DNA from 3 places in the Bacillus sp. 11B20 genome. Region 1 is predicted to be linked to each of the others. Evidence: riboswitches for the same ligand, from Rfam matches in the RefSeq annotation. Region 1 holds a riboswitch; each other region holds the start of a gene.

Region 1 (10,888 bases):
GCGGAAGCAGACTTCGGACATCATCTGCAATGCCAAACACATCTCGCTTCACATCCGGATCAGAGCTCCCGCGGCCAATTAAAAGAATCCGCGCCCGCTCGCCTTGATATCCTGCTTCTTCAATTCTTGCGGCAACCGCTTTTGTTACTTCTTGATTCACCCCGATTGGCTTTCCATATGTGACCTTCACTTGCGGAAATCGCGCGCGCACTTTCTCAATTTCGACCGGTATATCCGATTTAGCATGCATGGCAGTTAAAAGGAGGAGCGGGACGATGGCAATGTGTGTCGCTCCTTTTTTCACACAGGCCTCAAATCCTTCTTCTATAGAAGGGTCCGTCAGCTCTAAAAAACAAATTTCTTGTATATCTGCTTTCACTAACGGCATACAGCTTTTCATAAAAGAAATGGCCTTATCTTGCGCCTCTTTTACTCGGCTTCCATGCCCAACATAAAGGACAGCTTGTTTCATGCGGCTCCTCCCTCTCACTTATTTCATCAGACGAAAAGACACGATGTATGTACGTGTCTTTTCTCTATCATTCTCATTTCTCGATTAATGCGGGTTCAAACCAGTTCAGTTTTTGATGAAAATGAACGACATCTCCAACAACAATTAAACTTGGATGCTCGATCCCTTCTTTTTCAACGGTTTCAGACAGTGTCGCCACAGTGCAGCAAGTTGTCTTTTGCCTCGTCGTGGTTCCCCAGTGTATAAATGCAGCGGGTGTTTCTGGATCCCGTCCATTTTTTAAAAGCAGGCGCTGCACTCTTTCCACGTTTTTGACACCCATGTAAATCACAAGAGTATCAATCCCTGTAGCCAGCGCCTCCCATTTTTCTTCAAAATGTTCATCCTTTTGATAGTGACCCGTGACAAAAGCAACATTTGAGCTGAATTCACGGTGTGTCACAGGGATTCCCGCATAAGCAGCTGCCGCAATACCAGAAGTAATTCCTGGGACAACCTCATACGGAATCCCGTGCTCAGCTAAGCATTCGATTTCTTCACCGCCGCGGCCAAAGACAAAGGGGTCGCCGCCTTTCAGCCGAACGACAACGTTCCCTTCCTTTGCATGAGCCACAAGCGCTTCATTGATGGCTTCCTGTCTCATTGTATGATGATTTGGCAGCTTTCCGCAATAAATCAATTCCGCCTCTGGTTTGGCGTGGGCGAGAATGTCTTGATTGACAAGACGATCATATAAGATGACATCTGCCTGCTGTATCGCCTTATGGGCCTTTAATGTGATTAAATCTGGGTCTCCGGGTCCAGCACCCACAATGTATACTTTCCCCATCTTGCTTTTCTCCCCCTGCCATCAGGCGATTATTTCGTTGTTGCTTTTACATAATCTACAAGACGCTGTTTGGATTCCTCACGGGATAATTCCCCTGTATCTAAGACGAGCTCAGGCTCAGCTGGCTCTTCATATGGTGAATCGATTCCAGTGAAAAATGGAATTTCGCCGTTTCTCGCTTTTTTATATAACCCTTTTGGATCACGCTCTTCACACACGTTCAGATCACATTTGACAAACACTTCGTGAAATTCCCCATCTTCGACTAACTGTCTGACAATGTGGCGGTCTTCTTGGAATGGAGAAATAAAAGCAGTGATGACAATCGTACCTTGTTCCACAAATAATTTCGCCACTTCTCCGATTCGGCGGATGTTTTCTTTTCTGTCGTCATCTGAAAACCCTAGATCTTTATTGAGTCCGTGCCGCACGTTATCGCCGTCAAGAACGGTGACTTGATAGCCTTGTTCAAACAGCTCTCTTGCAGCTGCATTTGCAATCGTTGATTTACCTGATCCGCTTAAACCTGTAAGCCAGATAATGCCGCTTTTATGCTTGTTTTTCTGTTGATATTCTTTTTTTGTAATAGATGCATCATGCCACACGATATGTTCGTTGCTCATGTCATACCCTCCCTTTAAGATACCGTCGTTTTTAATCCTTCGATTAATGTTTCAATGACTTCTTTTCGGCTGAACGTGCTTGGTGGTAATTCACCGTTTCTCAGCATCGTTCGAACTTTTGTACCTGAAAGAATGACATGCTCGCTTTTGTCGTGAGGACACGTTTTTGGTGTGGCCATCGCTTCACATGTATTACAGTAGAAGCTGTGTTCAAATTTTAATGGAGTAATACCGATTTCTTCGCTTGTAAATTGATCAAATAGTTCCTGCGCCTCGTATGTGCCGTAATAGTCACCAACACCTGCATGATCTCTTCCGACAATAAAATGGGTGCAGCCATAATTTTTACGAACAAGCGCGTGAAATATCGCTTCTTTTGGTCCAGCATAACGCATTGCAGCAGGAAAAACACCTAAAAAGACGCGGTCTTTTGGATAATAACCATTCAATAACACTTGATAGCTTTTCATTCTCACATCTGCCGGGATATCGTCAGATTTTGTTTCACCGACAAGCGGATTTAAAAATAAACCATCGACCGTTTCTAATGCTGTTTTTTGAATATATTCATGCGCACGATGAACCGGGTTTCTCGTTTGGAAACCAACAATGGTTTTCCAGCCATTTTCTTTAAATTGACGTCTTGTTTCTTCTGGCTCATACGTAAATTGAGGGAATGGTTTTTCACTGCGTTTCGTCAGTGTAATTTTCCCGCCAATGTAAGTATCACCGCGTTCAAATAATTTTTTCACGCCTGGATGATTGCGGTCATCAGTTTTATAGATATTTACCGCTTCTTTTTCCTTATCTGGTGTGTATTGATCCTCTACTTCAATGACCCCATATACAGTTCCATTATAAGATAAGCACACGATATCGCCTTGATGGATTTCCGCCGCCTTTTCTTTTGTCACTGGCAGTGTAATAGGAAGAGACCAAACGACACCACTTGCTAGCCGCATATTGCTCACAACTGCTTCATAATCAGCTTTTGTTAAAAACCCTTCAATTGGACTATATCCGCCAATTGCAATGAGTTCAAGGTCTGCAAAGGAGATCGCATCTAGTTCAATTTCCTTTGCAGCTGTGCTGAGATCATATTCTTCATTTACTCGATTAATTAATACGCCACCATGTGGTGTTAAACTCATTTGTTCATCTTCCTCTCAATGTTCATATTTATTAGATGTTAATAGTCGGATTTGTGATTAAATCCCGCCGCCCTGTTCATGAATAGAGCTGCTCTCATTTTTGACTGCCTTCATCAGACTCAGCGCACCAAGTGAGGCAAGCAGTACACTCATCATGATAAAGATAGAGTAATAGTCTCCTTTTAAGAAAAGGCTCACCAGCAAATACGATAGGCTGAGTGATAAGAAGGGTGACACCACCCACACTTTCAGCATTTTTTTCACAACATGTTTGTGAAAAATGTTTGGCCCGCCTTTTGCCATTCCAAGCCCGATAATAGACGAGGAGGTGATTTGTGTAAGCGGAACAGGCAGCCCAAAAATAGAGCTGACGATGACAAGCCCGGCACCGGTACTCGAAAGTAAAATCCCTTCGCCCGTTTGATAGCGGGTGATTTTCTTTCCGTTTGTTTCTAGTACCCTTCTCCCAAGCAAAAGCGCACCAAGTGCAACAAAGATCCCGCCGTAAAGAGTTCCTTGCCCGACTGACAAAACGCCTGACGCGACAAGCGGACCGACCGCATTTGCGACATTGTTCATACCAGCTGAAAACGCCTCTAGAAATCCGCTGAGGATTAACACGACAGATAAAATAGCTGTGCCTTTTTTAGACAGCTTCCGTTTAGGGAACATTCTGATGATTTTGACGACAGCAAAGGTAAAAAGAAAGGCGAAAATCGGGATGATCACCCAAAATGCCACAATCACTAAAATGGATTTCACAAACAATACTTTATACGCGACGGCCACACCAACCACAGCCCCTACTGTGACCTCACTTGTTGATAAAGGGATCGCCATCAGATTCGCTATGAAAAGTGATAGTGCAGCAGAACCAATGATAATACAAACGATTTCAAGTGTAATGACTGATTCTGGCATAATACCAGAGCTGATCGTTTTGACGACCTCACCGCCGCCAATCACTGAACCTGCTAAAATCCCAACTGCACAAACGCTGAGCGCATAAATGGGCTTTTGAATCGCGCCTGACCCGTACGCAATGCCCATAGAAGCAGCTGCTCCGCTTGCGCCTATGTTTAAAGCAAAGAATAGACTAAATAAAATTGCGGCGATTTCCATACATTATGCTCCCTTACTCATGTAATCCGCACTCTGTCTTTGCTGTGCCTGACCATCTGCCAGAACGCAGATCATCTGCAGTAAATGCTGGCTGTGTACACGGTGCACAGCCGATACTTGGATATCCCTGGTCATGCAGCGGATTATAAGTAAGTTCTTCTCTAGATGCATATCTCCATATGTCCTTCCACGTCCAATGGATAAGCGGACATACTTTCACTGATTTGAATTTTTCATCCTTATTTAAGAAATTCGTCCCTGCTCGTTTTGGTGACTGCTCTCTTCTTAAACCGGAAAGCCAAGCTGGATAACCAGATAGGGCTTCTTGCAAAGGAATGACCTTACGCATATGGCAGCAGCTTTGAGGATTTGTTTTCCATAATTGTTCACCGTGCTGCTCATTTTGCTGTTCAACCGTCAGCTCAGGCGTTTTCAATTCAATGTCTAAACCCGGGTATCTTTCCTTTACTGCATCAATTGTGTCGTATGTTTCTTTAAAATGCAGACCTGTATCTAAAAAGACAATTTTCGCATCTTTTTTTACTTTTGCAATCAGATCAATCAGAACGATGCCCTCAATCCCAAAGCTGCACGCATATACGAGCTGGTCACCATAATGACCGTACGCCCATTTCAGTACAGACAGGGCTCCTTTATACAAATCATCTTCTTGAAATGTAATGGACGGCTCTTGCCAATTTTCATAAGTTAACATGATTTCTCCCCTTCCGGAGTACAGCTCATATTGCTTTTTTCCGCACTACTTCAATCTAATTTTTTCGTTCTTTTCCACTTGAATCACTTGACCGTCCTGAACAATTAACGTAATTGAACCGAATTTCATATCCCCAATCAGTTCTTGCATATGCTTTACTAAGTCCTCATCCTGATTTTGTTTCACTTCCATCTCCTCTTCCTCCTCACCGTTAAAATAAAAAAACTTTCTTTCAGTCCGAAAGAAAGATGAGGAAGCTCACGATTTCCTTATCTTTCAAAATAGAATCATTTTGCAGGAAGTAGCACCTTGCGAATCGCAGGTTGCCGGGTTTCATCGGGCCAGTCCCTCCACCTCTCTGGATAAGAGTTTCAATTTGTCTTAAATATTAACACAATTCAAACAAAAGTCAACCCGACTTTATTGATAGGATTAGTTTTTATTAAAATTTGAGTCTATTTTACTATTTTTACCTAAACAAAAAAACTGTGCGGGCAGGCACAGTTTTTGTTAACGATGGGCTTTCACTTTTCAGACCGTTTCTTCCATCCAAGATTCAGAGGAAGGATCTTGTCTCCAGCGTTTTAGTTTGTTCATCGCAGCAGGCTCAATCGCTTTCAATTCAAGTGCCACGTCTGTCAATGTGTCATAGTCTGTTAAGGTGACATATGGAATATTTTTTTCTTGAAATGCTGCCGCTGCTTTTGGCAGTCCGTATGTGAAGATCGCGGCAACTCCTAGTACCTCGCAGCCCTCATCTTGAAGAGCAGCGACCACTTCAAGTACACTGCCTCCTGTGGAAATAAGGTCTTCTACAACGACAACCTTTTGGCCTTTTGATACGGCCCCTTCAATTTGATTTCCTTTTCCATGTGCTTTCGGCTTACTTCTGACATAACACATCGGGATGTTCAAGCGGTCTGCTGCTAATGCCGCATGAGGAATGCCTGCTGTTGCAGTACCCGCGACAACCTCTGCTCCCTTGAAATGAGTGAGAATCAAATCTTTTAGACCTTCAGCAATGTCGTGTCTCACTTGTGGATATGACAATGTCAGGCGGTTATCACAATAGATCGGTGATTTTATACCGCTCGCCCATGTAAACGGTTCGTCTGGTTTTAATGAGACCGCTTTGATTTGTAATAGATGTTTCGCGATTTTTGATTTCATCTGGCAGTCACTCCCACTCTTTCAAAATTTGATGATAGGCTTCTATTGGTTTATCAACTTTTGTGATTGATCTTCCGACAACGATTTGTGAAACACCTTGCTCTTTTGCATAGGCCGGTGTCGCCACGCGCTGTTGGTCATCGGTTTGATCATTCGGTAAGCGAATTCCTGGCGTTACAGTGAGAAAGGATGGTGAAATATGTTCATGAAGTGCTTTAGATTCATGAACAGAGCAAACAACCCCGTCTAGCCCACTTTCATATGCTAATTGTCCGTACCGGATAACAGTCTCTTGCAGCGGACGGTCAATGAGTAATTCATTTCTCATCATGTCTTCTGACGTACTAGTCAGCTGGGTCACTGCAATGATGCCCGGGCGGTTTTGTCCGGCAGGGGTTCCGCTTTCAAGTCCCTCTAACGCAGCCTGCATCATTCGTTTCCCGCCAGCAGCATGCACATTGACCAAATCAACACCAAGTGCAGCAAGCCGGTTCATCGCTTTTTGCACGGTTGTTGGAATATCATGTAATTTTAGATCAAGAAAAATGCGGCAATTTTTTTCTTTCAGCGCATCAAGAATGGCAGGTCCTTCTTGGTAAAACAGCTCCATGCCGACCTTCACAAATAATGGTGTCCCTTCAAAAGGGTCTAAAAAGGCAAGCGCGTCCTTCCCTGATGGAAAATCAAGCGCGATGATGGGCAAGTGCTTCATGTTTCCAGCTCCTTCCGATGCATTCCTCTACAGATGAATAACCATATGCTGCTAACACATTTGGCAGCTCTTCAATAATTTCCGGGCAAATAAATGGATTTACAAAATTGGCTGTGCCGACAGCTACTGCACTTGCACCTGCTAGTAAAAATTCAAGTACATCTTCAGCACTTTGCACTCCGCCCATCCCGATAATCGGAATAGAAACCGCTTGACTCACCTCGTGTACCATGCGCACAGCGACCGGTTTGACAGCTGGTCCTGATAATCCACCTGTTTTATTGGCAAGGATGGGTTTCCCTGTTTTTAAATCTAAACGCATACCGATTAATGTGTTAATCATGGTGAGTCCATCCGCTCCAGCAGCTTCAATCGCTTGAGCAATCTCCACAATATTTGCTACGTTAGGTGACAGCTTGACATAGACAGGTACAGACGAGACTTCCTTGACCGCTTTTGTCAATGACGCCGCCATATTTGGATCTGTACCGAAGGCAATCCCGCCTGTTTTCACATTTGGGCAAGAAATATTCAGTTCAAGGGCATGAACATTTTTTGCTTGGCTGATTTGCTTGGCTACTTCCACATAATCATCAACCTGTGAGCCAGCAACATTCGCAATAATAGGTGTATCAAATTGTTCAAGCCAAGGCAGCTCATTTTCAAGCACGCCTTTTAGACCCGGATTTTGAAGGCCGATTGCATTAAGCATACCAGCTCCTGTCTCGGCTACCCTTGGCGTGGGATTGCCAAATCTCGGTTCAAGGGTTGTGGCTTTGATCATGATACCGCCTAGCAATGATAGGTCATATAAGGATGCAAATTCTCTCCCGAACCCGAAGCAGCCTGATGCAGGGATGATTGGATTTTTTAAAGATAATCCCGGTAACTCAACGTTTAGCATGACAACGCCACCTCCTCTGCTTTAAAAACAGGTCCATCAAGACAGACTTTGACGTAAGGTTTGTCGAGCTGATCGGTATGACAGACACATGCAAAGCACGCACCAATTCCGCAGCCCATTCGTTCTTCCATCGAAATGTAGACGGGCTTATCAGGATACGTGTCTTTCAGCGCTTTTAGCATAGGTGTTGGACCGCATGAAAGCAGCACATCAAAGCTCAGGTTTTGCTCTTTTATCACATCTGTTACAAAGCCTTTAGCACCGTATGTGCCATCAACCGTTGCAATAAACGTATCGCCGAGTGCTTGAAATTTCTCCTCGTAAAATACATCCTTTTTCGATTGAAAGCCGAGGACATGCTTCACGATGACGCCTTTTTTCGTTAAACGCTTGGACAGTTCATATAGAGGCGGTACGCCAATTCCGCCGCCGACTAGTAATGCCGTCTCTCCGGGCTGGACGACTGAAGGATCATACCCGTTTCCAAGCGGCCCTAATACATCGACTGATTCTCCCTCCCGCTTTTGGGAGAGGAGCTTTGTGCCCTCTCCCTCTGCGCGGTAAATGATGGTTGCTTCTTGTTGCTCGGCATGAATGTTGGCAATACTGATCGGTCTTCTCAGCAGTGGTGTCATGGATTCACTGACCTTTAGATGAAGAAATTGTCCAGCCGTTTGAAAGGAGTCCACAAGGTCACCTTTTAATGTCATTTCGTAAATATGATCAGCGATCTCTCGGTTCGAGACGACCGTCAAGTATGCTTTTTTCATATCGTTACTGTCACCTCAGCATTCGTTTTCACTTCTGGCATTTCATCCGCTCTAAATGTCATGCTCTCAAGCACTCTTAAAATGGCTTCTGCAGTATCTAGGGACGTTAAGCAAGCCACTCCGTTTTCAACAGATTCACGTCTAATTCTAAAGCCGTCTCTTGCCGGCTGTTTTCCTTTTGTTAAGGTGTTGATGACAAATTGCGCTTCCCCGTTTCGAATGACATCGAGAAGATTTTTGCCTTCTTCTCCGATTTTGCCGACCACACTTGATGGAATGGAGGCTTGTTTTAAATAATTCGCCGTTCCTTCTGTCGCTAAAATATGATAGCCGATTGAATGGAATCTTCTTGCGATCTCAAGTCCTTCTTCTTTATCCTTATCAGCCACTGTCAGAAGTACTGTTCCGTCATTAGGAATTTGAATACCTGAGGCAATCAATCCTTTATATAGGGCTTTTTCGATCGTGACATCTTTCCCCATGACTTCACCTGTTGATTTCATTTCAGGTCCGAGTGTAATATCGACTCTTCTTAATTTAGCAAAAGAGAAGACTGGGACTTTAACGTACACTCCTTCTTGCTCTATGTGAAGCCCTTCTTCGTAGCCATAATTTTTGAGCTTGTCTCCTAAGATGACTTTTGTCGCAAGGTTGGCCATCGGAATGCCTGTGATTTTACTTAAGAAAGGAACCGTCCGGCTTGATCGCGGGTTCACTTCAAGTACATACACTTCACCTTTTGATAGGACAAATTGGATGTTCAAAAGCCCAATAATGTTAAGTCCTTTTGCAAGCTTGATCGTGTATTCTGCAATCTTCGCTTTGATGTCCTCAGACAATGTTTGCGGCGGATAGACCGCAATCGAGTCACCAGAGTGAACTCCGGCTCTTTCAATGTGTTCCATAATACCTGGGATCACGACAGTTTCGCCATCAGACACGGCATCTACTTCAATTTCTTTTCCTGTCAAATACTTGTCAATTAACACTGGATGCTGCGGATTGACCTTCACCGCATTCTCCATGTAGTGAAGAAGCTCGGCTTCTTGATACACAATTTCCATCGCGCGGCCGCCTAATACATAGGAAGGACGGACAAGGACTGGGTAGCCAATTTGATTGGCAATCTCTACTGCTTCAGGCACAGACGTTGCTGTTTTCCCTTTAGGCTGGGGCACGCCAAGTGTTTCTAACGTTTGTTCAAACTTGTCCCGGTTTTCTGCGCGGTCTAGGTCTTCTAGAGAAGTTCCAAGAATTTTAACCCCTCTATTTGATAATTCATCTGCTAAGTTGATCGCTGTTTGCCCGCCGAACTGAACGACAACTCCTTCAGGCTGTTCAAGGTCGATGATATGCATCACGTCTTCTACAGTGAGTGGTTCAAAGTAGAGCTTATCTGAAATACTAAAGTCTGTTGAGACCGTTTCAGGGTTGTTGTTAATAATGATCGCTTCATAGCCTGCTTGTTTAATTGCCCACACAGAGTGAACGGTCGCATAATCAAATTCAACCCCTTGTCCAATTCGGATAGGACCTGAACCTAATACGATAACGCTTTTCTTGTCTGTACGTTCTGATTCATTTTCATCTTCATACGTGCTGTAGAAATAAGGTGTCTCTGATTCAAATTCTGCCGCACATGTATCTACCATTTTGTATACAGGTACAATGCCTGCTTCTTGTCTGAGCTTGTAGACATCCGCTTCGTTCATATTCCACTCGCGGCTAATGTAGATATCTGAGAAGCCTTTTTCTTTCGCTTCTTTTAATACGTCTGTATTGCCTTTGTTTTCTTTTAATGTCTTCTCAAAGGCGATGATGCCTTCCAGTTTATGAAGGAAGAAGTAATCAATTTTTGAGAATTCGTGTATTTGTTCGACTGTATAGCCTCTTCTAAGCGCCTCAGCGATATAAAATAATCGTTCGTCTCCCGCCTTGATAATCCGTTTTTCAAGCACTTCATTTGTGATGTCTGCTTCATCTTTTAATTCAATGTGATGCACATCGGCTTCAAGTGAGCGTACAGCCTTTAGAAGAGACTCTTCTAATGTGCGGCCGATCGCCATGACTTCACCAGTTGCCTTCATTTGCGTACCAAGACGTCTGTTGGCAGATTCAAATTTATCGAACGGCCAGCGCGGTATTTTTGAAACGATATAGTCAAGTGCAGGCTCGAAGGCTGCATAGGTTTTACCTGTGACTGGGTTCATCATTTCATCAAGCGTTAAGCCGACTGCAATTTTCGCTGCCAATTTGGCAATTGGATAGCCTGTCGCTTTTGACGCAAGCGCAGAGGAACGGCTCACACGCGGGTTTACTTCGATGATATAGTATTGAAAGCTGTTTGGATCAAGTGCCAGCTGAACGTTACAGCCGCCTTCAATGCCAAGTGCGCGGATCAGCTTAAGCGACACATTGCG
Region 2 (10,888 bases), on a different contig from region 1:
TGCAAGAGGAAGCCTTGCAGCAGACAAGCAAAAGGCTTGGCGATCAATATCCTTACGTTAATCTGATCCATGATGGACATGAAAAACTGGCGGATCATCTGCCGAAGGACGTTTATGGACATATATCTGGTGCAGTGTTTAACCTTGGGTATCTACCTGGAGGCGATAAAGCCGTTACTACTCAGGCGCATACAACCATTGAAGCGATTAAACAACTCCTCGAATGGCTCAAACCCGGAGGACTGATCGTCCTTGTGATCTACCATGGACATCCCGAAGGTAAAAGAGAAAAAGAAGTACTTCTCGACTATTGCAGATCACTGTCTCATGAAGAAGTACAAGTTTTATCATATCAATACATGAATATTCAAAACGACCCGCCTTTTGTGGTCGCCATTGAAAAAAAGCTAAAATGATGTGCATTTTAGCTTTTTTTCTTCTTTTCAGCGTGATAGAAAACCTTTGCAGACCTGACACCGAATGCGAGGGTTTGTCTACACGCTAAAGCTCAAATCCTAATGGATTTGAGCTTTTTTATGATGATTTCATCCAAGGCATTTTCTGATAGGTCCGATAGGCTCTTCCGTTAATATAGAAAAAGAACGATGTTTTCCCGCTTGATTTGATCAGCCTTTTTGCCAGCTTGTTCATCTCTTTTTGGGCTGTCACTTTTTCATCGGACAAATAGACCGCGAGTAATCCTCTGTTAATCAATTTGTGAAAGTTCTCATGCGGAATGCCTTTCAGCTGCTCATCCGCTTTTTCGATAAAATGCTGTAGTCTATCCATCATCTCATGATGAGAGTCATAGTATGAGCAAAAGTTCAGATCTCCCCCAAGCCGGTCCTCTTCTTGGTCAATTAAATAATCGAGTAAAATGTGCAGACCTTGAATATAAGGGAAATAGCTTTCGTATATTTGTTTCGCCTGCTTTTCTGTAAAATCAGGCTGCAGCGCATACGCCACAAGACAGAATATCCCTAACGTCGATCCCGCACAAGCTGAAAATTCATACCATTCCATCTTCGGCAAATCCTTTTCATATTGGCGGAACCACGACTCTAGCCTTGGCACACGCTCATGAGGAACAACGTGCTTATGTACTTGCAGATCACTATAGTAATCACACAGCGTGTGTAAATATGGCTGAATGATTGGATAATGCTCAACGCGCGCAAGCACGTCTTGACATGTGCGGACAAGCGCATGTAAGTATCCATGATCCTCTTGATCCTCACGGAATTGATAGTATGGCTTGAGCTCAGCATGAATATCAAGCGCATCTCTCATCGCTTGATGCAGCATATGAAAATCCTTTGGATCAAGCGACGTGCTGCGGTCACATAGGTTATCTAAGTAATCACTGATGGTTTGATATGCCACGATGAATTCAATACACGTTTCTTTTTCTTCACCTGCTAGAAGAGATAAAATACCTCCGCCTTCACAGTGAAACGTTTTACTAGATATGCTCGCTAGTGCCTGCGTTCTCAGTTCTTCATTTTCAATCATTTCTGCATGAGCCCGCCACTTTTTCAGCTCCTGATGAACAAGCGGAAAAATATCTTTATACACCTTTGTCATCAGTGCAAAAGGACGCTCTGGTACTGACAAATCACTCCACCCCCAACTTAAAGCTCACAATCAAATATATTGATCTGTAAAGGCTCTTGCCGCCTTAAACACATCTTCTCTTTCCGGTTCATTAAAAATTTCGTGATACAGCTCTTCCCATTCACGGTATGATTTATTGGTTGATTCTATACCATTGAACCATTTGATCACCCTCGTTTTATCCACGATCTTATCATCGCCCGCCTGCATTAAAAGGAGCGGGATCGATTTAAAGACATTCGTCGGCTGCATCGCCGCATCGATATTTTTGATCAGCTCTCGATACCAGCGAACCGACACCTTTGTCACGTAAAGAGAATCATTTGAGTCTGCCTCAATGACCGCCTGATTTCGTGTCGCTAGTTCAATCGACAGCCCTGACTCCACTTTAAAAGACGGTGCCAGCATATTTAGACCTTTTGACGCAAAATCCATCAGCTTCTTCGGTTTAAATTGCAGACCTAAACAAGGTGATGATAAAATAAGGCCATTCAACTTCGTATGGGTATACTGCTTCATCCACTCAATTGAAATGAGTCCACCCATACTGTGTCCAAGTAAAAATGTAGGAAGCCTGAATGATTTCGCATGTTCAATCCATTCATCGACTGTATCAATGTATTCTTGAAATGAACGAATGTGGCCTCGCGCACGTGTCGATGTGCCTTGCCCAGGCAAGTCACCCATGACGACGTGATAGCCTGCATTCCGCCACATTTCAATCAGCCATTTATATCGGCCGTGATATTCACTCGCACCATGTACTATCACAATTGTACCAACTGGTCTTTCAGCATGCCAAGTCCACAAAGTAAACACCTCACAAATGTTGTATTAAGAAAGGAAGTCGAAAAAGTGATTTATCCATATCATCAGTTTACACCTGAGATTCATGAATCGGTCTTTGTCGCAGAAAACGCCACCATTACCGGTGATGTCACAATTGGAGAATATTCGAGCGTGTGGTTCCAAACTGTCATCAGAGGCGATGTCGCACCTGTGAGAATTGGAAAGAACGTCAACATTCAAGATTTATCGTGCCTGCATCAAAGTCCTGGAAAAACACTTCTTATTGAAGATGGTGCTACCATTGGACACCAAGTCACATTACATAGCTCAATCATTCGAAAAAATGCCCTCATTGGCATGGGGTCCATCATTCTCGATGGTGCGGAGATCGGCGAAGGCGCCTTTATCGGTGCAGGAAGTCTTGTCCCTCAAGGCAAGGTCATCCCAAAAGGATCACTCGCTTTTGGCCGTCCAGCCAAAGTCGTTCGGCTCTTAACAGATGAAGATATTCAAGACATGGACCGAATCCGCAGAGAATATGTAGAAAAAGGACAATACTATCGTTCCCTTTTATCTCGTTAACATCATACGTGTATCTTCACTTTATCATGTTTTTTTCAGGATATTAAGCAATAACTATGAACCGCTTGTTATTTTACCCTTATCCACCGCTTTCTATCATGACAAAAAAGGTTTTCAGCACAAAGCTGAAAACCTTTTTTCATTAACTGAAGATGACTTCTTTTGGTTGATGATTCAATTGCTCTGGATCAATACTGCGCTCCACATAAATGCTGTGCCAAATCATAAAGATCAGAACGGTCCAAATCTTACGGCTATGATCTGCCTTACCAGCACAATGTTCATTTAATAAATCAAGCACATATGCTTTGTTAATATATTCGTCCGTTTGACTGTTTTTAATGATGTCTTTCGCCCAAGCGTTCATCTCATTTTTCAGCCAATGACGAATTGGAACAGGGAAGCCCAGCTTCTTGCGGTTTAACACATGGTCAGGCACAATGCCTTCTGCTGCTTTACGCAATAAATATTTCGTTGTGCCATCTTTTGTTTTCAGCTCTTCTGGAATTTTAGAAGCCGCTTCAAATACGACCTTATCAAGGAATGGAACACGAAGCTCAAGGGAATTCGCCATTGTCATCTTATCTGCTTTCAATAAGATGTCACCGCGCATCCACGTATGAATATCAACATATTGCATTTTGTTAATATCACTGTAGCCTGCACTTTCCTCGAAGTATGTCTTCGTCACATCACGATATGTAATGTTCGGATCATACTGCTTTAAGAGGTTTTTCTTTACTGGCTCTTCAAAGATTTTCGCATTACCGATATAACGCTCCTCTAATGGTGTACAGCCACGGACGATAAAGCTTTTTCCTTTCATTCCTTCTGGCATTAAGCGCGCCAGACGAAGAAGAAGCTTTTTCAGCATAGATGGAACAGATTCAAATGGTTTAAGAGAAAGCGGCTCACGGTAAATATTATAACCACCGAACAGCTCGTCTGCTCCCTCACCAGAAAGAACAACCGTCACTTGTTTCTTGGCTTCCTTTGCCACGAAGTACAATGGAATCGCCGCCGGATCAGCTAAAGGATCATCTAAATGCCAAACAATTTTCGGAAGCTCATTCATATATTCCTCAGGAGAAATCACAGCGCTGAAGTTTTGTAAGCCCAGCTTATCAGCCGTTTCCTTCGCCACATCAACTTCACTAAAGCCATCCTGCTGGAAACCAACAGAAAACGTCTTCAGCTCAGGATGAAATTCCTTTGCGACAGATACGATGAAAGAAGAATCGATACCACCTGATAGGAATGAACCAACAGGAACATCACTTCTCATGTGAATTTTCACAGAATCATAGATTGCATCGCGGACTTCTTCAATCAGCTTTTGTTCTTGTGTTTGTTCAGGCTTGAATTGAACTTTCCAGTAAGTCTTAAATTCAATCTCCTGTCCTGGGCGTAAAGTAAACTGATGACCAGGCTCTACTTTGTGCACCTTTTGATCAAGTGTATTTGGCTCAGGTACGAACTGGAATGACATGTATTGCTGTAAGGATGTCTCATCAAATAAAATGTTCTCGTTCACTGCCATCAAGCTTTTGCGTTCAGACGCAAAGTACACTTGCTCATCCATTTGTGTAAAATAAAGCGGTTTGATGCCAAAAGGATCTCTTGCGCCATATAATAATTGCGCTTCTTTATCCCAAATTAAAAATGCAAACATGCCGCGAAGCTTTGAAGCCGCTTCTTCTTTATAATGACGGTATGTGGCAAGAAGTACTTCCGTATCTGAATCTGTGCTGAATGTATAGCCTTTTTTCACAAGCTCTTCCTTCAGCTCCACATAGTTATAAATTTCTCCGTTGAAAATAATCCAGTACTTTTCATCTTCATAAGAAAGCGGCTGCTTTCCGTGCTCAACATCTATAATACTTAAACGTCTAAATCCAAATCCTACATGCTCATCATGAAAGTAACCCTCATCATCCGGACCGCGATGAACGATGAGACGATTCATTTGTTTAATTAGCTCTTCCTGTTCAGTAGTTTCGGACAATGGACGGTGATTAAATACACCAACAAACCCACACATATTATTGCCTCCACGTTATGTTATTTCTTAAAAGTAGACCTATAATTAGACAGTATTTTGTCCGATTTTGTTTCACATTTTTTCGCTTTTTACAGATTTTTTTTTAATCAAAAGGAAAACCGCTTAAAATAAGCGGTTTTCTATGTTGTTATTGTCCCAATGCTTCTTTACGAAGTGTTTCGGCTTTATCCGTTTTTTCCCACGGAAGATCTAAGTCGTGACGGCCGAAATGTCCGTATGCAGCTGTTTGTTTGTAGATCGGACGGCGCAGGTCAAGCATTTTAATAATGCCAGCTGGACGAAGATCAAAGTTTGCACGAACCACTTCAATTAATTTTTCTTCAGAAGCTTTTCCTGTTCCGAATGTATCAATTGAAATCGATACAGGCTGTGCAACACCAATTGCATAAGCAAGCTGTACTTCACAAGAATCTGCAAGGCCGGCAGCTACGATGTTTTTCGCTACGTAACGAGCAGCATATGCCGCAGAACGGTCAACCTTCGTTGCATCCTTACCTGAGAAAGCACCGCCGCCATGACGAGCATATCCGCCATACGTATCAACGATGATTTTACGTCCAGTTAAACCAGCATCCCCTTGAGGTCCACCGATCACGAAACGGCCAGTTGGGTTAATAAAGTATTTTGTCTGTTCATCAATCAGTTCACTTGGAACGACAGGGCTGATGACATGCTCTTTTAAGTCACTTTGGATTTGTTCAAGCGTCACTTCTGGTGCATGCTGCGTAGAAATAACCACTGTGTCAATACGAACTGGTTTGTTTTGCTCATCATATTCAACTGTGACTTGTGTTTTTCCGTCTGGACGAAGGTATGCAAGTGTCTCATTCTTACGTACTTCTGTTAAACGGCGAGATAATTTATGCGCTAGGGAAATCGGCAGCGGCATGAGCTCTTCGGTTTCGTTGTTGGCAAAACCAAACATCAATCCTTGGTCACCTGCACCAATCGCATCAATTTCTTCTTCAGTCATTGTTCCTTCACGTGCTTCAAGCGCTTTGTCTACACCTTGCGCAATATCAGCAGACTGTTCATCAATTGATGTAAGGACCGCACATGTTTCCGCATCAAAACCATATTTCGCACGTGTGTAGCCAATTTCCTTAATTGTGTCACGCACCGTCTTTGGAATATCGACATAAGTAGACGTTGTAATTTCACCGCTTACTAATACGAGACCGGTTGTAACAGAAGTTTCACAGGCAACACGTGCATTTGGATCTTTCTTTAAAATTTCATCCAAAATGCTGTCTGAAATTTGATCACAGATTTTATCCGGATGTCCTTCTGTCACTGATTCTGAAGTAAATAAACGACGATTTTGACTCATAATGGCTATTTCCTCCTGTACAAGACCACATCATCCCAAGATGAGGCCTCCAATATGATACGGAACTCGTTCCCTCTTATATTTAAAAACGTTTATATTAGAGATGTTATTGGCAATTTGTTCATATGATATCCCAAAAATAAAAAAACCATTTCCTTCATTGCGAGGAAAGGGTCTGAGATCGCATGCCTTTCACTCTTATCGCTCAAGGTGTTCTTGTACCTTGCATCAGGTTAGCACCTTGGTTTCTCAGCATGTTCATGCCTTTTTCATAAGAAACCGGTTGCTGGGCTTCATCGGGCCTGTCCCTCCACCAACTCGGGATAAGAGTATCCGTTCAATAAGATATCTTATCTTAAACCCTTGCGTCATGTCAATGCTTCATAAGAATTATCTCCCTCTTTTTTCTCCTCATCATTAGCATCACCAAAAAGCATATTTTCATAGCAGAAATGAAAAAACACACACAAAAATGTTTAAATAGTATAGACTATTATTATTAATGTGTTATACTAATCGAAACAAACAAATTCAACGGTAAAGGAAGGGTTTTTTTATGAACTCAGTGGATTTAAAAGAAGATTTGCAGTCATTGCTCTCATTAGAAAATACGCACCAAAATTTATCTGTTCCGAAACTTGTTGAAAAGATTTTGGCACGTAATGAAGGCGTTTTAACATCAACAGGAGCTGTCCGCGCGACAACTGGAGCCTACACAGGACGTTCGCCTAAAGATAAATTTATCGTCAAAGAAGAAAGCTCTGAGCATAAAATCGATTGGGGTCAAGTCAACCAGCCGATCTCCAAAGAAGCATTTGACCGTTTATATACAAAGGTTGTGTCATACTTAAAAGAACGTGATGAACTATTCGTCTTTGAAGGGTTTGCAGGCGCTGATGAAAGATATCGTATGCCGATTACAGTTGTAAACGAATTCGCATGGCACAATCTTTTTGCCAAGCAGCTATTTATCAGACCTGACGGGTCAACACCTTCTTCAAATGAAAAACCTTTCACCATCTTATCTGCACCGCACTTCAAAGCAGATCCTGCAACAGATGGCACAAACTCTGAAACGTTTATCATCGTTTCTTTTGAAAAACGCACGATTCTTATCGGTGGAACAGAATATGCAGGAGAAATGAAAAAGTCCATTTTCTCTGTGATGAACTACCTGCTTCCTGAGCAAGATATTTTATCCATGCACTGCTCAGCAAACGTAGGTCAAGAAGGCGATGTAGCCTTATTCTTTGGACTTTCAGGTACTGGGAAAACGACGCTTTCTGCAAGCGCAAGCCGCAAGCTGATCGGAGACGACGAACATGGCTGGTCTGGCACAGGAGTCTTCAATATCGAGGGCGGATGCTATGCGAAATGTGTGAACTTAAGTGAAGAAAAAGAACCACAGATCTACAAAGCGATCAGCTTCGGATCAGTTCTTGAGAACGTTGTGCTTGATGAAGAAACACGTGAAGCGGATTATGATGATACATTCTTTACTGAAAATACACGCGCTGCTTACCCAATCGAAATGATTGATAACATCGTGAAACCAAGTATCGCAGGACATCCATCTGCCATTGTTTTCTTAACAGCTGATGCGTTTGGCGTCTTACCTCCAATCAGCCGTTTAACAAAAGAACAGGCAATGTACCATTTCTTGAGCGGGTACACAAGTAAATTAGCGGGAACTGAGCGCGGTGTCACATCACCAGAAACGACATTCTCTACGTGCTTCGGTTCACCATTCCTCCCGCTTCCAGCTCACGTCTATGCTGAAATGCTTGGCAAAAAGATCGATGAGCACGGTGCTAAAGTATTCCTTGTGAATACAGGCTGGACTGGCGGAGGCTATGGCACAGGCAAACGAATGAATCTCGCTCATACAAGAGCAATGGTTCAGGCAGCAATCGAAGGTGACCTTGATAATGCTGAAATGATCACTGATGACATCTTTGGCTTACACATCCCGCTTCATATTCCTGGTGTACCAGATGAAGTGCTTCAACCTGCAAAAACATGGGATGACCAAAAGGCTTATCAAGAAAAAGCACACTTCCTTGCCAATGAATTTAAAAAGAACTTCCAAAAATTCAGCCACGCGGCAAGTGACATTGAAGCCAAAGGCGGACCACTCGTATAACCAAATGAAAAAAGCTGAGGAGATTCAATCCCTCAGCTTTTTTTAGTTTGTTGAATGCAATGACACAAGGCGGTACGTCACCTTCGTGACATTGTCTGTCAGCTCTAGTTTTTCAACATGTGCTGTCCCTGTTTTTTCTCCGTCTTTCGTTTTGCGCACCTCAAGTGGAATATTTAACGGATAAATGCGGTATCCATCCTTCATGAGTTCAAATACATTTTCTTCAATTCTTGTCTCTTTTCCCTTTGTGACAATCATTGTATTAAATTCAACAGGCATTCCCATAATGAAAATCCCCCTACTTTCTATATTTCGTTATACTGCTTATTTTAACACATTTCCGCTTTTTCGGCTGTGCATCCATGTGGTCAGCCTTCTCACAATTTCTCGATTATGCTGCGGCGGGAAATAGTGGTTGTATCCATGGAAATACCACGTCTCCACAGACTTCCCGTGCTGGCGCAGTGCATCTTCTAACAAATATGCATGCTCAATCGATACATTTTGGTCCTCTTCTCCGTGGATGATCAGGACAGGTGCTTCAATTTTATCCACATCATTTAAAGGGGTTCTGTTCTCATATGCCTCTGGCACCTTATGCGGCGGACCACCAATCACACGCTTCATCATCCGTCTCATATCCACACGCTCTTCATAAGTCAGTTTCATGTCACTGACGCCTCCCCATGTGACAAAGGAAGCCGCCTCCTGTTTCATTTCTACAGCGGTCCAGATGCCCATAATACCGCCTCGCGAAAAACCAAAGATATGAATGCGATCCTTCTTCACTTTTTTGTGCTGCTTTAACAGCTGAAAGGCAGCAAAAGCATCTTTTCGATCTTCTCCGGCAAAATCTTCGTTCCCTTCGCCTCCTTGGTTTCCCCGGTAAAAGGGAGCAAAGACGACAAAACCCTGCGCGGCAAATTGCACAATCCGGCCAGGTCTGACCATCCCCACATTTTTAATGCCGCCTCGTAAGTACAAAAAGCCGTCGTAGAGACCTTCTCGGGCCGGCTCAGCGAGCAGTCCTTTCATCCGAAGTCCATCTGCCTCATAGGTCACTGTATATAAGTGAATATGCGGATGGGGCGACGGAAATCTTCTTTTTTCCACAATCACTCGATTTCTCTCCTTTTCATCTCTGTTTACGTCCATTGCTTCAGCATCGCTTCTGCGACAAGCTGGCCTGATTTTGTCACCATTGGCGTGCCGCCGCCTGGATGACTTGTTCCCCCAACAAACCAAAGTCCTTCAATGTCCTTTGACTGATTATTGATGCGAAAGAACGCCTGTTTGAACGAGTTTGAAGACATGCCATAAATGGCTCCACGATATGCTCCCGTTTTCTGCTGCAGATCGAGCGGGGTTTGAACCGCTTCATATTCGATCAGCTCATCCAAATCAAAAAGACCTTTGTCCATTAATTTGTTTTTTACATGCTGACGATATGTCTCCTTTAGCATGTCCCAATCTTGCTCTTTTGTCACATATGGTGCATTGGCCAGTACAAACAGGTTGCTTCTTCCCGCTCCTCCGCTTAAAGCTGGTTCTGAATGACCTGAATAGCATATGTAGAGCGTCGGGTCTTGAGGCAGTTGTTTTTTCTGAAAAATATCTTTGAATTCTTGCTCATAATCCTCAGGGAAAAACACAGTGTGATGAGCGAGCTGTTCATAGACTTTAGGTACACCTAATAAGAGAACAAAGCCCGACAACGACGGTTCAATACCAGCCAGTTTTTGATTTAAAAAACGAGGACGGTCTTTTTCATCTATAAGATGACGGTATACAGTCAGCGCATCTGCTCCTGCAATGACTTGATCTGCCTCATACATCTGCTGATCCGTCTCCACTCCTTTGATCCGCCGATCCTTCACATGAATCTTGTTCACTTGTTCATTGAGGTGAATCTGAACGCCTAATTCTTTTGCCAGTGTCTCAAATGCCTCAACTAAACGATATGTACCGCCTTGTATTCCATAAATCCCTTTCTCCCCTTCTAAATATGCCATCATGTTAAAAATAGCCGGCGCTTCGTAGGGAGAAGAGCCGATATAAGTGGCATACCGACCAAACATCGCCAATGTATGGGGATGACGGAAATATTGACGCAGCAGGCGCTGAACGGATGTGAACGGTTTGACAGCGAGAAGTGCTTTCATCAGCTTTAAATCCGCCTTATCCTTCCAGCTCAATAACAAACGATTTAAAAACTGCTCCTCTGCCTTTTGAAAAAGCGTCTTTGATTCCTGTAAAAATGCGCGGTATTGCTTCGCATCTTCAGGACTGAATGCAGCAATTTGGGACTCCATTTGCTCAATATTCTGCGTAAACTCGACCGTATGGCCATCTGAAAAAATATTTTTGG
Region 3 (10,888 bases), 200 kb from region 1:
TCAAATTGAAAATTTGGCTCAACCAGCCGAGGCGATGTCATTAGATGAAATGGACAATGAGGTTCCGTTTGTACTGAACCATCCAGATCAGCGTATACTGGAGTTCTCTTTTAAACGTAACATTATCCATAATATGAATTTGGCCATCTTTAGAGATGTGACAGAGCGGAAGGAATTAGAAGAGCGGGTGAGAAAATCAGATACCCTTCATGTGGTCGGAGAGCTTGCTGCTGGAATTGCTCATGAAATTAGAAACCCGATGACAGCATTAAAAGGCTTCATTCAGCTATTAAAAGGAAATATTGAAGGGGAGTATTCGCTCTATTTTAATGTCATCACATCAGAGCTGAAAAGAATAGAATCCATCATCACTGAATTTTTGATTTTAGCGAAACCGCAAGCCATTGTATATGAAGAAAAAAATGTGGTGCAAATTGTGAAAGACACGATGGATCTTCTGCACGCACAGGCGAATCTTGGCAATGTTCAAATGCATCTCAATGTGCTGGATGAGATTCCACTCATTTATTGTGAACAAAACCAATTAAAGCAAGTCTTTATTAACATTTTAAAAAATGCAATTGAAGTCATGCCGCGCAAAGGAAATGTCTATGTGAGCATTCAGCGAAAGGGCGAGGAGCATATTGTCATTTCCTTGCGTGATGAAGGCTGCGGAATGGCGGAGGATAAGCTAAAGCGTCTAGGTGAGCCTTTTTATACAACGAAAGAAAGAGGAACTGGACTTGGGTTAATGGTTAGTTATAAAATTATTGAAGAGCATCAAGGAACCATTGAGGTAGAAAGTGAGGAAGGCGTAGGAACCGTCTTCCATCTCACGCTGCCACTAAGGCAGCAGAAACAAGAAGGAGAGCAGTAACGTGTATTATACCGTCTATCACGCACCCATTGGGGCATTATACATACTAGAAAAGGACGATGCCATCATCGAGGTGATGTTTGATGATGAGCCGTTTTTAGCAAAAAAGCAGGCAGTGAATTTAAAGCAAGCAGATACGCCTGTCTTACAAGAAGCGAAAAAGCAGCTGGATGAATATTTCAAGGGAGAGCGTCAAGTATTCGATCTCCCGCTCAAGCAAACAGGTTCTCCGTTCCAAGAGCAGGTGTGGGGAGCATTGTCGGCCATTCCATATGGTGAATCAAAAAGCTATGCAGACATTGCAGAGGCGATAGGCAATCCCAAGGCTGTAAGAGCCATCGGACAAGCTAACAGACGAAATGCATTACCTATTTTTATTCCGTGTCACAGGGTGATTGGAAAAGACCGGTCTCTGACGGGCTATGCAGGATCGAAGACAGACATGAAAGCGGTCCTCCTTGAATTAGAAGGCATCCCATTTGTTCAAAAATAAATCGATTGACCTGTTCCGAATTTTTCCTGAGCAACATATCCTTTTATTAAGCTAAAAAAGTTGGTTGAGGGAAAAAGGAGGGCGCTGGCATGTTTTGGGGCAAAAAAGGTAAAGTGTATGCAGTTACGTCACTATGTGTCAAAATGAACGTTTTGACGGAAGAACAGAAAGAAGAAATCTTAACAAAAACGAATCAAGAAACAAAAAAGCGCGGTGCTCTTAAATGACAAGAACACGGCGCTTTTTTGCGATCATTGGGAGATGCTTTCGGCGAAAAGAGCATCAATCTCTTCTGCATAGTTCGATGTGATAATTCCCTTTTCTGTAATGATGCCTGAAATGAGATGATGAGGAGTGACATCAAAGGCGGGATTGAATACTTGAACATCGGGCGGTGCAATGGGGACACCGTTTAATTCCTTTACTTCCAGCGGGTCGCGCTCTTCAATTGGGATATCTGACCCGTCATGGGTGGATACATCAAAAGTGGAAAGCGGTGCTGCTACAAAAAACGGAATGTGAAAATGCTTGGCTAGAACGGCAAGACCTAACGTTCCAATCTTATTCGCTGTATCTCCATTACGAGCGATACGGTCAGCTCCAACAATGACAGCAGAAATTTGCTTTTCTTTCATCGTATGGGCGGCCATGTTATCTGTAATGAGTGTCACATCCACGCCGCCTTGCATGAGCTCCCATGTTGTCAGACGAGCGCCTTGAAGAACAGGGCGTGTTTCACATGCATAAATGTGAAGGTCAAGATTTTTCTTTTTGGCTAAATAAAAGGGAGCAAGGGCTGTTCCGTACCGGCTCGTTGCAATGGAGCCTGCATTACAAATGGTCATGATACGGTCACCTGATTTAAAGAGCTGAAGTGCATTTTGACCGATTTGTCTGCATATTTCTTCATCTTCAATTTGAATTTGAATGGCTTCATGGACAAGATCTGTTTTAGCTGCATTTACTGATGCTGCACGCTGAATGCGCTGCAGCAGCCGGTCTAATGCCCAGGCGAGGTTCACAGCAGTTGGACGAGCACTGTTTAAATATTCTTTGATTCGAATCACTTCTTGTTTAAAAACATCGATTTCTTCTGTCTCAATGGCTTGCGCACTAAGTGCCAGTCCAAATGCTGCTGTAATGCCAATCGCAGGGGCTCCGCGTACTTTTAATGTCACAATTGCATCATACACATCTTCTTTCGTATATAAATGCTCAAAGACGGTTTCGGTCGGTAATTTTTGCTGATTTAAAATGTGAATACGGTTTTCTTCCCATTCGACAGAACGGGGGACTTCAAATTCTTTTGACAAAACCCGTCACTCCTTTACAGATGGCTGGAATAATGCGACGAGGTCAGACGCTGTTTCCACTGCATGATATTGTTTGATAAATGTTTTTCCAAGTGTCAGTGCTGCTTTTTTCTGTTGAATCCGTCTAGTTGGTGATGGAATCGCATCAAGATCAGCGGCATGAGCAAGGCCAATTGTTCGGCGGACAAGCTCACAGCCGGCAAAGCCTGTCGCTTCTTTTAAAATCCGGTCAAACGTTGTTTCTAAAAAGCTGTCCGATACACTAAATGCTTCAATGCTGTCCTCTTTCCAAGCTTTTGTGAACACTTCTTTGAATGTTGCCCATACATTGACGACATGGTCAAAAAGGTGCTGCTGCTCGTGTTCATTCTCGCGAGATAAAGCATTCAGGAACAGATTGGCGATAAAGTGGCCGATATCGAATCCAAAGGGACCGTAAAACGCGAATTCTGGATCAATGATTTTCGTTTCAGTCTCATTTGCAAAAATACTGCCTGTATGAAGATCTCCATGAACCAATGTTTCAGCTGATGTCAGGAAGATACGCTTCAATTCTGCTGCTTTGGCCTGCACTTCAAGATCTGCCCAAAGCGCTTCTGCTGATTCTCTTAATTCTTCTTCGAAGTCATTTGTTTCACTATCAAAGAAAGGGTCTGTGAAGACAAGTTTTTCTGTGATATCACACAGGTCAGGGTTCGTAAATTGCTTCACAAATTGTTTTTTGATTTTAGGATTTGTCGCAAAGTCAGATGTGTAAAAAAGTGTTTTTCCTAAAAATTCTCCAACATGATCAGATAAATGCGGATATTGTTTTCCGGCAATTAGCCCTTTTCTGACGATTTCTAAGTGTGAGAGATCCTCCATGGCTGTCACTGCAAGAGCTGTATCCGAGTAATAGACCGCTGGTACGAGATGCGGAGCATATTCTGACTGTTTGATCAGGGCAGCACTTTCAATTCTTGCCCGGTCTAATGTAAGAGGCCAGCTCTCACCAACCACCTTTGCATAAGGCAGCGCCTGCTTGATGATCAATCCTTTTTCTTGTTTGTGATCATAAATATGAAAGACGTAATTTAAATTCCCGTCGCCGATTTCAGTACAAGTCAAATGACTGCTTTCTTGGATTAAGCCAAGTCTAATTGCGAGTGCAACTGCCGAGCTTTCTGTTAGTTCTTCATATGATGCCGTAAGTGTAACCAATTGCTTCCCCTCCAAATCATATAAAAAAGCCTCTTTCTCCTGAGAGAAAGAGGCTTGATGGTGTGTATGCTCAAAGCCTCTCTTATCTCTCAGCACATACGTCTGATGGAATTAGCACCGTGCCCTATAAGACAATTGTCTTGGCGCGTTACTTGCTGCGCCCCACTTCACAGTGGTATTAACGGTCGGTTGCTGTTGGGGTCAAAAGGCCAAATCCCTCGCCCAACTCTCGATAAGAGAAATCAATATGTAATTGTTTCGTGTCTGTTTGCATTTCTTAATTCAAGATATTATCAGAGCTGCGCTTTACATGTCAATCTTTTTTCAAAATTGCTTTACAATTCATAAAACAATCCATTACAGTGATTGTATTGTTACGTAACTTGAATAGAAGGTGAAGAAATGGAATTCCAGCAATCAGATGTGTTGAAACAATTACCGAAACAATTTTTTGCGTCCCTTGTCCAAAAGGTGCAGAAAAAAGTGCAGGAAGGGGCAGATATCATTAATTTGGGGCAGGGAAATCCTGATCAGCCAACTCCTCCGCACATTGTAAAAGCCATGCAGGAAGCGGTAGCAAAACCTGAAAATCATCAATACTCCTCATTCCGTGGAACAGCGAAATTAAAAAAGGCCGCTGCCGCTTTTTATGAAAGAGAATATGGCGTTACGCTTGATCCAAAGACGGAAATTGCGATTTTATTTGGCGGGAAAGCAGGGCTTGTTGAGCTGCCTCAATGCCTGCTGAATCCGGGTGATACGCTTCTCGTCCCTGACCCAGGTTATCCTGATTATTGGTCAGGTGCTGTACTTGCTGGAGCTCATATGGTGACCATGCCACTTCTTGAAAAAAATGATTTTTTACCTGACTACGATTTGCTGCCTGAGGATGATAAGAAAAAGGCGAAATTAATGTACTTAAATTACCCCAACAATCCGACGGGGGCTACGGCAAGCCGTTCATTTTTTGAAGAAACCGTGACATTTGCGAAAGATCACAAGCTTTGTGTTGTTCATGATTTTGCATATGGCGGCATTGGATTTGATGGAGAAAAGCCGATCAGCTTTCTGCAAGTAGATGGAGCGAAAGAGACGGGAATAGAAATTTACACATTGTCTAAAACGTACAATATGGCAGGGTGGAGAGTAGGATTTGCAGCAGGTAATCCGTCTGTTATTGAAGCGATTGAGCTTTATCAGGATCATTTGTTTGTCTCGTTGTTTAAAGCCACGCAGGATGCAGCAGCGGAAGCCCTATTAAGCGATCAAACGTGCGTACGGGTGCAAAATGACCGATATGAGAAAAGACGGAATGTGTGGATAGCTGCCTGCAAAGAAATTGGCTGGGAAGTCAGTGCTCCAAAGGGATCATTTTTTGCTTGGTTAAAGGTGCCAGAAGGATATACATCTGAAGCCTTTTCTGATTTATTATTAGAAAAAGCGCATGTTGTTGTAGCGCCAGGTAATGGCTTTGGTGCTCACGGTGAAGGGTACGTGAGAGTAGGGCTTCTAACAAGCGAGGAGCGGTTACAAGAAGCTGCTCAGCGCATCGCTGCCTTGAAGCTGTTTGAAAAAAAGCCATTGACAACATAAAAAAATGGTGCGATAATTCAGGCAATATTTAAGAAAATTGAATATTCTTATCAAGAGTAGGCAGAGGGACTAGCCCAATGAAGCCCGGCAACCGACTTCCATGAAGCACGGTGCTAATTCTTGCAGCAAGCGCTGAGAGATAAGATTCGGATGAATAACACGAAATAACCTCTTTAAGGCGCTCAAGAAGCACTTGAAGAGGTTTTTTTATTGAACATATGCATGATGCAATCGAAAGGGGATTCCTAGTGAGTGAATTACTGGCAACATACGTATTAACACATCGAGAGGATGAACAAATAAATCGAAAAGCGGAGCAGATCGCGCTTGGTTTAACAGTTGGATCATGGACGGATTTGCCTCAGCTCAAAAAGGAGCAGCTTCAAAAGCATAAAGGCCGAGTTGAAAAAGTATTAGAAAAGGCTGCTCCAGCCGAAAATGGCCTTTATCAATCAGAGGTGACCATTGCTTATCCTGAGGCAAACTTTTCAGCAGATTTACCAGCTGTTTTCACGACGATTTTTGGAAAGCTTTCACTAGACGGAAAAGTGAAGCTAGTCGATATCCAATTTTCTGAAGAATTTAAAAAAAGCCTGCCAGGACCGGCATTTGGAATTGATGGCATACGAAATAAGGTAAATGTATTTGATCGTCCATTATTGATGAGTATTTTTAAAGGTGTTATCGGCCGTGATATGCAGGATTTAAAAGAGCAGCTCCGTTTACAGGCATTAGGCGAGGTTGACCTCATCAAAGACGATGAAATTTTATTTGAAAGTCCATTAGCTCCTTTTGAAGAGCGAATCAAAGAAGGAAAAGAGATTTTAAAAGAAACCTATGAAGAGACAGGACACCGCACGCTGTATGCTGTCAATTTAACGGGCAGAACCTTTGACCTGAGGGATCGAGCGAGAAAGGCCGCTGAACTTGGAGCAGATGCGCTCTTATTCAATGTCTTTGCTTACGGTCTTGATGTCATGCAAAGCTTAGCTGAGGATCCAGATATTCCACTGCCTATTATGGCGCATCCCGCAGTGAGTGGTGCATTGACATCCTCTCCTGAATATGGATTCTCGCATTCTCTTCTTTTAGGCAAATTAAACCGATATGCTGGCGCTGATTTGAGCCTCTTTCCCTCACCTTATGGATCGGTTGCACTTCCGAAAAAGGATGCCCTTGGAATCTATGAAGCTTGCGTGAAAGAGGATACGGTTCAAAAAACATTCCCTGTCCCGTCAGCAGGCATTCATCCAGGAATGGTTCCAGTATTGATCAAAGATTTTGGAATTGATCATGTGATTAACGCAGGTGGAGGCATTCACGGACATCCGCGGGGAGCCATCGGCGGAGGGAAGGCATTTCGTTCGATCATTGATGCCGTGATACAGGAAGAGTCTATCCAAGATAAGGCGGCTTCCTGCCAAGACTTAAAAGCGGCACTTGATCTTTGGGGAAGGGTAGCAGAATAATGAAAAAACCAATTGTGTGTTGTGATTTTGATGGAACAATTACAAAAAATGATAATATCATCCGCATCATGAAACAGTTTGCACCGAGTGAATGGACGAAACTGAAGGATGGTGTCCTGTCAAAGGAAATTACCATTCAAGAAGGCGTCGGGCAGATGTTTCAATTACTGACAAGTGATCAGAAGGAAGCCATTCAATCATTTATTTTAGAGGATACAGAGATTCGAGAAGGATTTAAGGAATTTGTGGATGAGGTAAAAAAAGCAGACATTCCTTTCTATGTACTTAGTGGGGGGATGGACTTTTTTGTCTACCCCATCCTCGAAGGCATTGTCGATCGAGACGATATTTATTGCAATCATGCATCATTTGGGGAAGAGCATATTCAGATTGAATGGCCGCATGCCTGCGATACGCAATGTCAAAATGGATGCGGATGCTGTAAGCCCTCAATCATTCGAAACCTGACTCATGAGGATGATTTCATCATCATGATCGGAGATTCAGTGACTGATGTGGAGGCGGCGAAACATGCAGATCTTACGTTTGCGCGCGACTACTTGCTCAATGAATGTCAAGAGCTCGGGCTCGTACATAAGGAGTTTGACACATTTATTGATCTACACGCGCAATTTGTTCAAATAAAGGAAGTGAAGGAATGGCAGACGCAAAGAGCAAATGCTGGCAGGAGCTAGCAGACGTTAAACGTGAACTGGCCCAAAGAGACTGGTTTTTCGGAACAAGCGGTAATTTATCGATCAAGGTGTCGGATGATCCAATCACGTTTTTGGTGACGGCAAGCGGCAAAGATAAACGAAAAGAAACAAACGAAGATTTTGTGCTGGTAAACGCGGCAGGCCAGCCACATGATCCGAACGAGACGCTTAGACCATCAGCTGAAACACTGCTTCACACGTACGTGTATGAACGGACGAAAGCAGGCTGCTGTCTCCATGTCCACACCATTGATAATAATGTGATGTCAGAGCTGTATGGGGATAAGGGAGAGATTCGTTTTAAAGGCAACGAAATCATCAAAGCGCTTGGTTATTGGGAAGAGGATGCAGAAGTGTCGATTCCGATTATTGAAAATCCAGCTCATATTCCGCATCTTGCAGAGCAATTTGCCAAACATCTGACACTAGAGGCGCCATCTGGTGCTGTACTCATTCGCAATCATGGCATCACGGTCTGGGGAAAAACAGCCTTTGAAGCAAAACGAGTATTAGAAGCATATGAATTTTTATTTAGCTATCACTTAAAATTAGCGCTGTATCAACAGCAGCTTGTAAGATAAAAAGGAGGAAAAGCACATGGCGACGATTTTGATTCACAATGAAGAGAACACATTACTTGAGAACGAGCAAGAGGTTGCATCATATTTAGAAAACCAAGGGGTTATTTATGAGCATTGGGATATTGAAAAGCTGCCAAACCGTTTATCAGAAAAGTATGATTTAACCGATGAGGAAAAGGAAGAGATTTTGACTGTTTTCCAAAAGGAAATCCAAAGTATTTCTGAAAAAAGAGGGTACAAAGCGCAGGATGTGATTTCATTATCTGATGCCACGCCAAATCTTGATGAGCTGCTCCAAAACTTTAAACGTGAGCATCACCATACAGATGATGAAGTACGCTTTATTGTGAGCGGGCACGGAATCTTTGCTATTCAAGGCAAGGATGGCGTCTTTTTTGATGTAAGATTGAACCCAGGTGATTTAATTTCTGTTCCGCCAAACATCCGTCATTACTTTACACTTCAAGAGGATCGCAAAGTGGTCGCAGTTCGCATATTTGTCACAACTGAGGGCTGGGTGCCAATTTACGAGGAAGAAACGGTTTAATGATAGAGCTGATCATTCCGCATGAGGCGGAAGATCAGCTTTTTTTTAGGAAATTAGACATAAAATGTGAAAGAAAATAGTTGATTTTGATCTTCTGTATAGGATAAAATTCTGTTTAATCAATGTGACAGTCCTGTCCAAATTTGAAGTTTACCCCCAAATTTGATTGGGTAAAAGGTCTTTAGGCTGTAAAAAATTAAATAAAATAAGCATATTTAATTTAATTTACAAATAAAGTATAATTTTGGTGTCGGATCATTTTGAGCATAGACAGTCGAAATCATTGCGGGAGCTGAGATCATGAATATTTATGTAAGGAAAGAACAATTGCTGATGTCCATTGATGAGAAGAGAAAACAGATGGTAGAAGCTGCTCAAGTGGAAGGGTACACTGGTGAGATGACAATTAAATATAGTCAAGAACTGGACAACCTGATGAATGAGTATCAGCATCTTCTTTTTCATGAGAAACAATCTGCCCCCTCCTTTCATGATCTTGTGTCTCAAATGAGTCTTTTATCTGTGAACCGCCCCTCTTATTGACATGAAAAACCGGTCTTGCATAAGCAAAACCGGCTGACATCTTCAGCTATGCTGAGTGAGCAGAAGGAAGCATGATCATAACAGTCGTTCCTTTATTCACTTCGCTATGAATATCAATTGTTCCGCCATACATCGAAATGATTCGTTTACACACGACAAGCCCAAGACCCGTGCCTTTTTCCTTCGACGTAATAAAGGGGAGGAAGATGTGCTTTAACATCTCTTCTGGTATGCCTTCACCTGTATCCGCTACTTTAATGATGACATGTTCTTTTTCAGCTTCGATCACAATCTTCAAATGACCGCCGTTTGGCATCGCTTCTAAAGAGTTCTTTGCTACATTTAAAACGACTTGTTTAATATGATCCTTCGTGCAATACACGCCCACATCTTGAATCGTATTGATTTGTAGGTCCACTTCGACATTATAAAGGTTTGCCTCAGAGAAAACGATCGGCATGATCTCACTTACAATTTCTTTAACAGAGTTATTCTGCCATTTTTCTGCCGTTGGTTTTCCTAATACAAGAAATTCACTGACGATTTGGTTGATCCGTTTAATTTCTTCCTCGATGACAGAAAAATAGAGCTGATCTTCTTCTGAATGATACTTCTTTTGCAATAGCTGGATAAATCCGCTGATCCCAGTTAATGGGTTGCGAATTTCGTGTGCTGTACTTGCTGCGAGTGTTCCGATCAATTCAAGCTTTTGCGCTTCATTTTGATGACGCTCCTGCTGAGTTTGCCGCCTTAACACGATATACTGGACTAGTGTGAATAAAATATTTAATAAAATAAACGCACTGGATAAAGGGATGAGCATCACAGACAGCACTTCACTTGTTGAAGCACGCTGCGGAAAGACCTCCAGCTTCCAGCTGTTTTCATCTAAATATGTAGACACGGTGCTGCCGCCCTCAGGTACTGGCTGTGGACCACTTGTAAACACGACATGTCCATTTTGATTCAGCATTTTAAAATGAAGATCAGGATTCAATACATTCATAATATTTCTTAAATAATCAATTTGAATGGCGGCAATCAGCACATTGGTGACCTCTTCATTTTCATCGAGAACAGGCACACAAATGGAGAGAATCCGCTGTTTTGTAATTCGGCTCACATAGTTGTCTGTGATCACGGTCTGCTTGGTCACTTGAATGCGTTTAAAGTAATCTCTGAATGATAGGTTGATTTTTTCCTTTAACGGGGTGGTGCTTGCTGTTACATTTCCTTTTTTGTCTAGGAGATACAGACCTGAAAAACGAGGTTCTTGTTTATAAATTTTCTCTAGGATGTTTTGTACTTTTTTCGTCTCAACCGGCTGGTCAAATCCCATGGCAAGGGAAGTTAATCTCGCTTCTGTTTCACTTATTAAATAATTCATTTGGTTTTTGTGAATATTTAACATAAGTGTAGCGGTTTGTTTGTTCTTTAAATCGATTTTTTCAGTTTCTTTTTCGTAGATAAAATAACTAATGATTAGGGTTGGAAGCATGACCAAAATAAGGTAAAGTCTGATCTTCTTCCAAAACCCTTTGAGTATACTCATCATT

The links. A riboswitch is a leader RNA that binds a small molecule or an ion and turns the genes downstream of it on or off. The one in region 1 is predicted to bind S-adenosylmethionine.
Region 2: another riboswitch for S-adenosylmethionine. It lies ahead of metK (methionine adenosyltransferase); the one in region 1 lies ahead of ACN6NB_RS07350 (DUF2292 domain-containing protein).
Region 3: another riboswitch for S-adenosylmethionine. It lies ahead of mtnW (2,3-diketo-5-methylthiopentyl-1-phosphate enolase); the one in region 1 lies ahead of ACN6NB_RS07350 (DUF2292 domain-containing protein).

What each region holds. Positions count from the first base shown of each region.
Region 1 covers NZ_JBLZWZ010000007.1:599,494-610,381, reverse strand. The annotation lists gene ACN6NB_RS07380 (sirohydrochlorin chelatase) at 1-472, opposite strand, end outside; gene cobA (uroporphyrinogen-III C-methyltransferase) at 546-1,301, opposite strand; gene cysC (adenylyl-sulfate kinase) at 1,331-1,924, opposite strand; gene sat (sulfate adenylyltransferase) at 1,939-3,075, opposite strand; gene ACN6NB_RS07360 (inorganic phosphate transporter) at 3,133-4,197, opposite strand; gene ACN6NB_RS07355 (phosphoadenylyl-sulfate reductase) at 4,211-4,912, opposite strand; gene ACN6NB_RS07350 (DUF2292 domain-containing protein) at 4,958-5,062, opposite strand; SAM riboswitch class I at 5,179-5,281, opposite strand; gene pyrE (orotate phosphoribosyltransferase) at 5,444-6,082, opposite strand; gene pyrF (orotidine-5'-phosphate decarboxylase) at 6,090-6,794, opposite strand; gene ACN6NB_RS07335 (dihydroorotate dehydrogenase) at 6,766-7,698, opposite strand; gene ACN6NB_RS07330 (dihydroorotate dehydrogenase electron transfer subunit) at 7,692-8,468, opposite strand; gene carB (carbamoyl-phosphate synthase (glutamine-hydrolyzing) large subunit) at 8,465-10,888, opposite strand, start outside.
Region 2 covers NZ_JBLZWZ010000008.1:860,949-871,836, forward strand. The annotation lists gene mnmM (tRNA 5-(aminomethyl)-2-thiouridylate-methyltransferase MnmM) at 1-416, shown strand, start outside; gene ACN6NB_RS13780 (tetraprenyl-beta-curcumene synthase family protein) at 535-1,614, opposite strand; gene ACN6NB_RS13785 (alpha/beta hydrolase) at 1,645-2,424, opposite strand; gene ACN6NB_RS13790 (gamma carbonic anhydrase) at 2,470-2,985, shown strand; gene asnB (asparagine synthase (glutamine-hydrolyzing)) at 3,128-5,026, opposite strand; gene metK (methionine adenosyltransferase) at 5,175-6,377, opposite strand; SAM riboswitch class I at 6,573-6,707, opposite strand; gene pckA (phosphoenolpyruvate carboxykinase (ATP)) at 6,934-8,520, shown strand; gene ACN6NB_RS13810 (DUF2584 domain-containing protein) at 8,563-8,805, opposite strand; gene ACN6NB_RS13815 (alpha/beta hydrolase family protein) at 8,845-9,639, opposite strand; gene ACN6NB_RS13820 (phytoene desaturase family protein) at 9,666-10,888, opposite strand, start outside.
Region 3 covers NZ_JBLZWZ010000007.1:400,724-411,611, forward strand. The annotation lists gene ACN6NB_RS06295 (PAS domain-containing sensor histidine kinase) at 1-877, shown strand, start outside; gene ACN6NB_RS06300 (methylated-DNA--[protein]-cysteine S-methyltransferase) at 879-1,370, shown strand; gene ACN6NB_RS06305 (hypothetical protein) at 1,460-1,597, shown strand; gene mtnA (S-methyl-5-thioribose-1-phosphate isomerase) at 1,622-2,683, opposite strand; gene mtnK (S-methyl-5-thioribose kinase) at 2,690-3,883, opposite strand; SAM riboswitch class I at 3,964-4,121, opposite strand; gene ACN6NB_RS06320 (pyridoxal phosphate-dependent aminotransferase) at 4,286-5,476, shown strand; SAM riboswitch class I at 5,521-5,622, shown strand; gene mtnW (2,3-diketo-5-methylthiopentyl-1-phosphate enolase) at 5,725-6,945, shown strand; gene ACN6NB_RS06330 (2-hydroxy-3-keto-5-methylthiopentenyl-1-phosphate phosphatase) at 6,945-7,640, shown strand; gene ACN6NB_RS06335 (methylthioribulose 1-phosphate dehydratase) at 7,604-8,242, shown strand; gene ACN6NB_RS06340 (1,2-dihydroxy-3-keto-5-methylthiopentene dioxygenase) at 8,259-8,789, shown strand; gene ACN6NB_RS06345 (aspartyl-phosphate phosphatase Spo0E family protein) at 9,090-9,332, shown strand; gene ACN6NB_RS06350 (ATP-binding protein) at 9,379-10,884, opposite strand.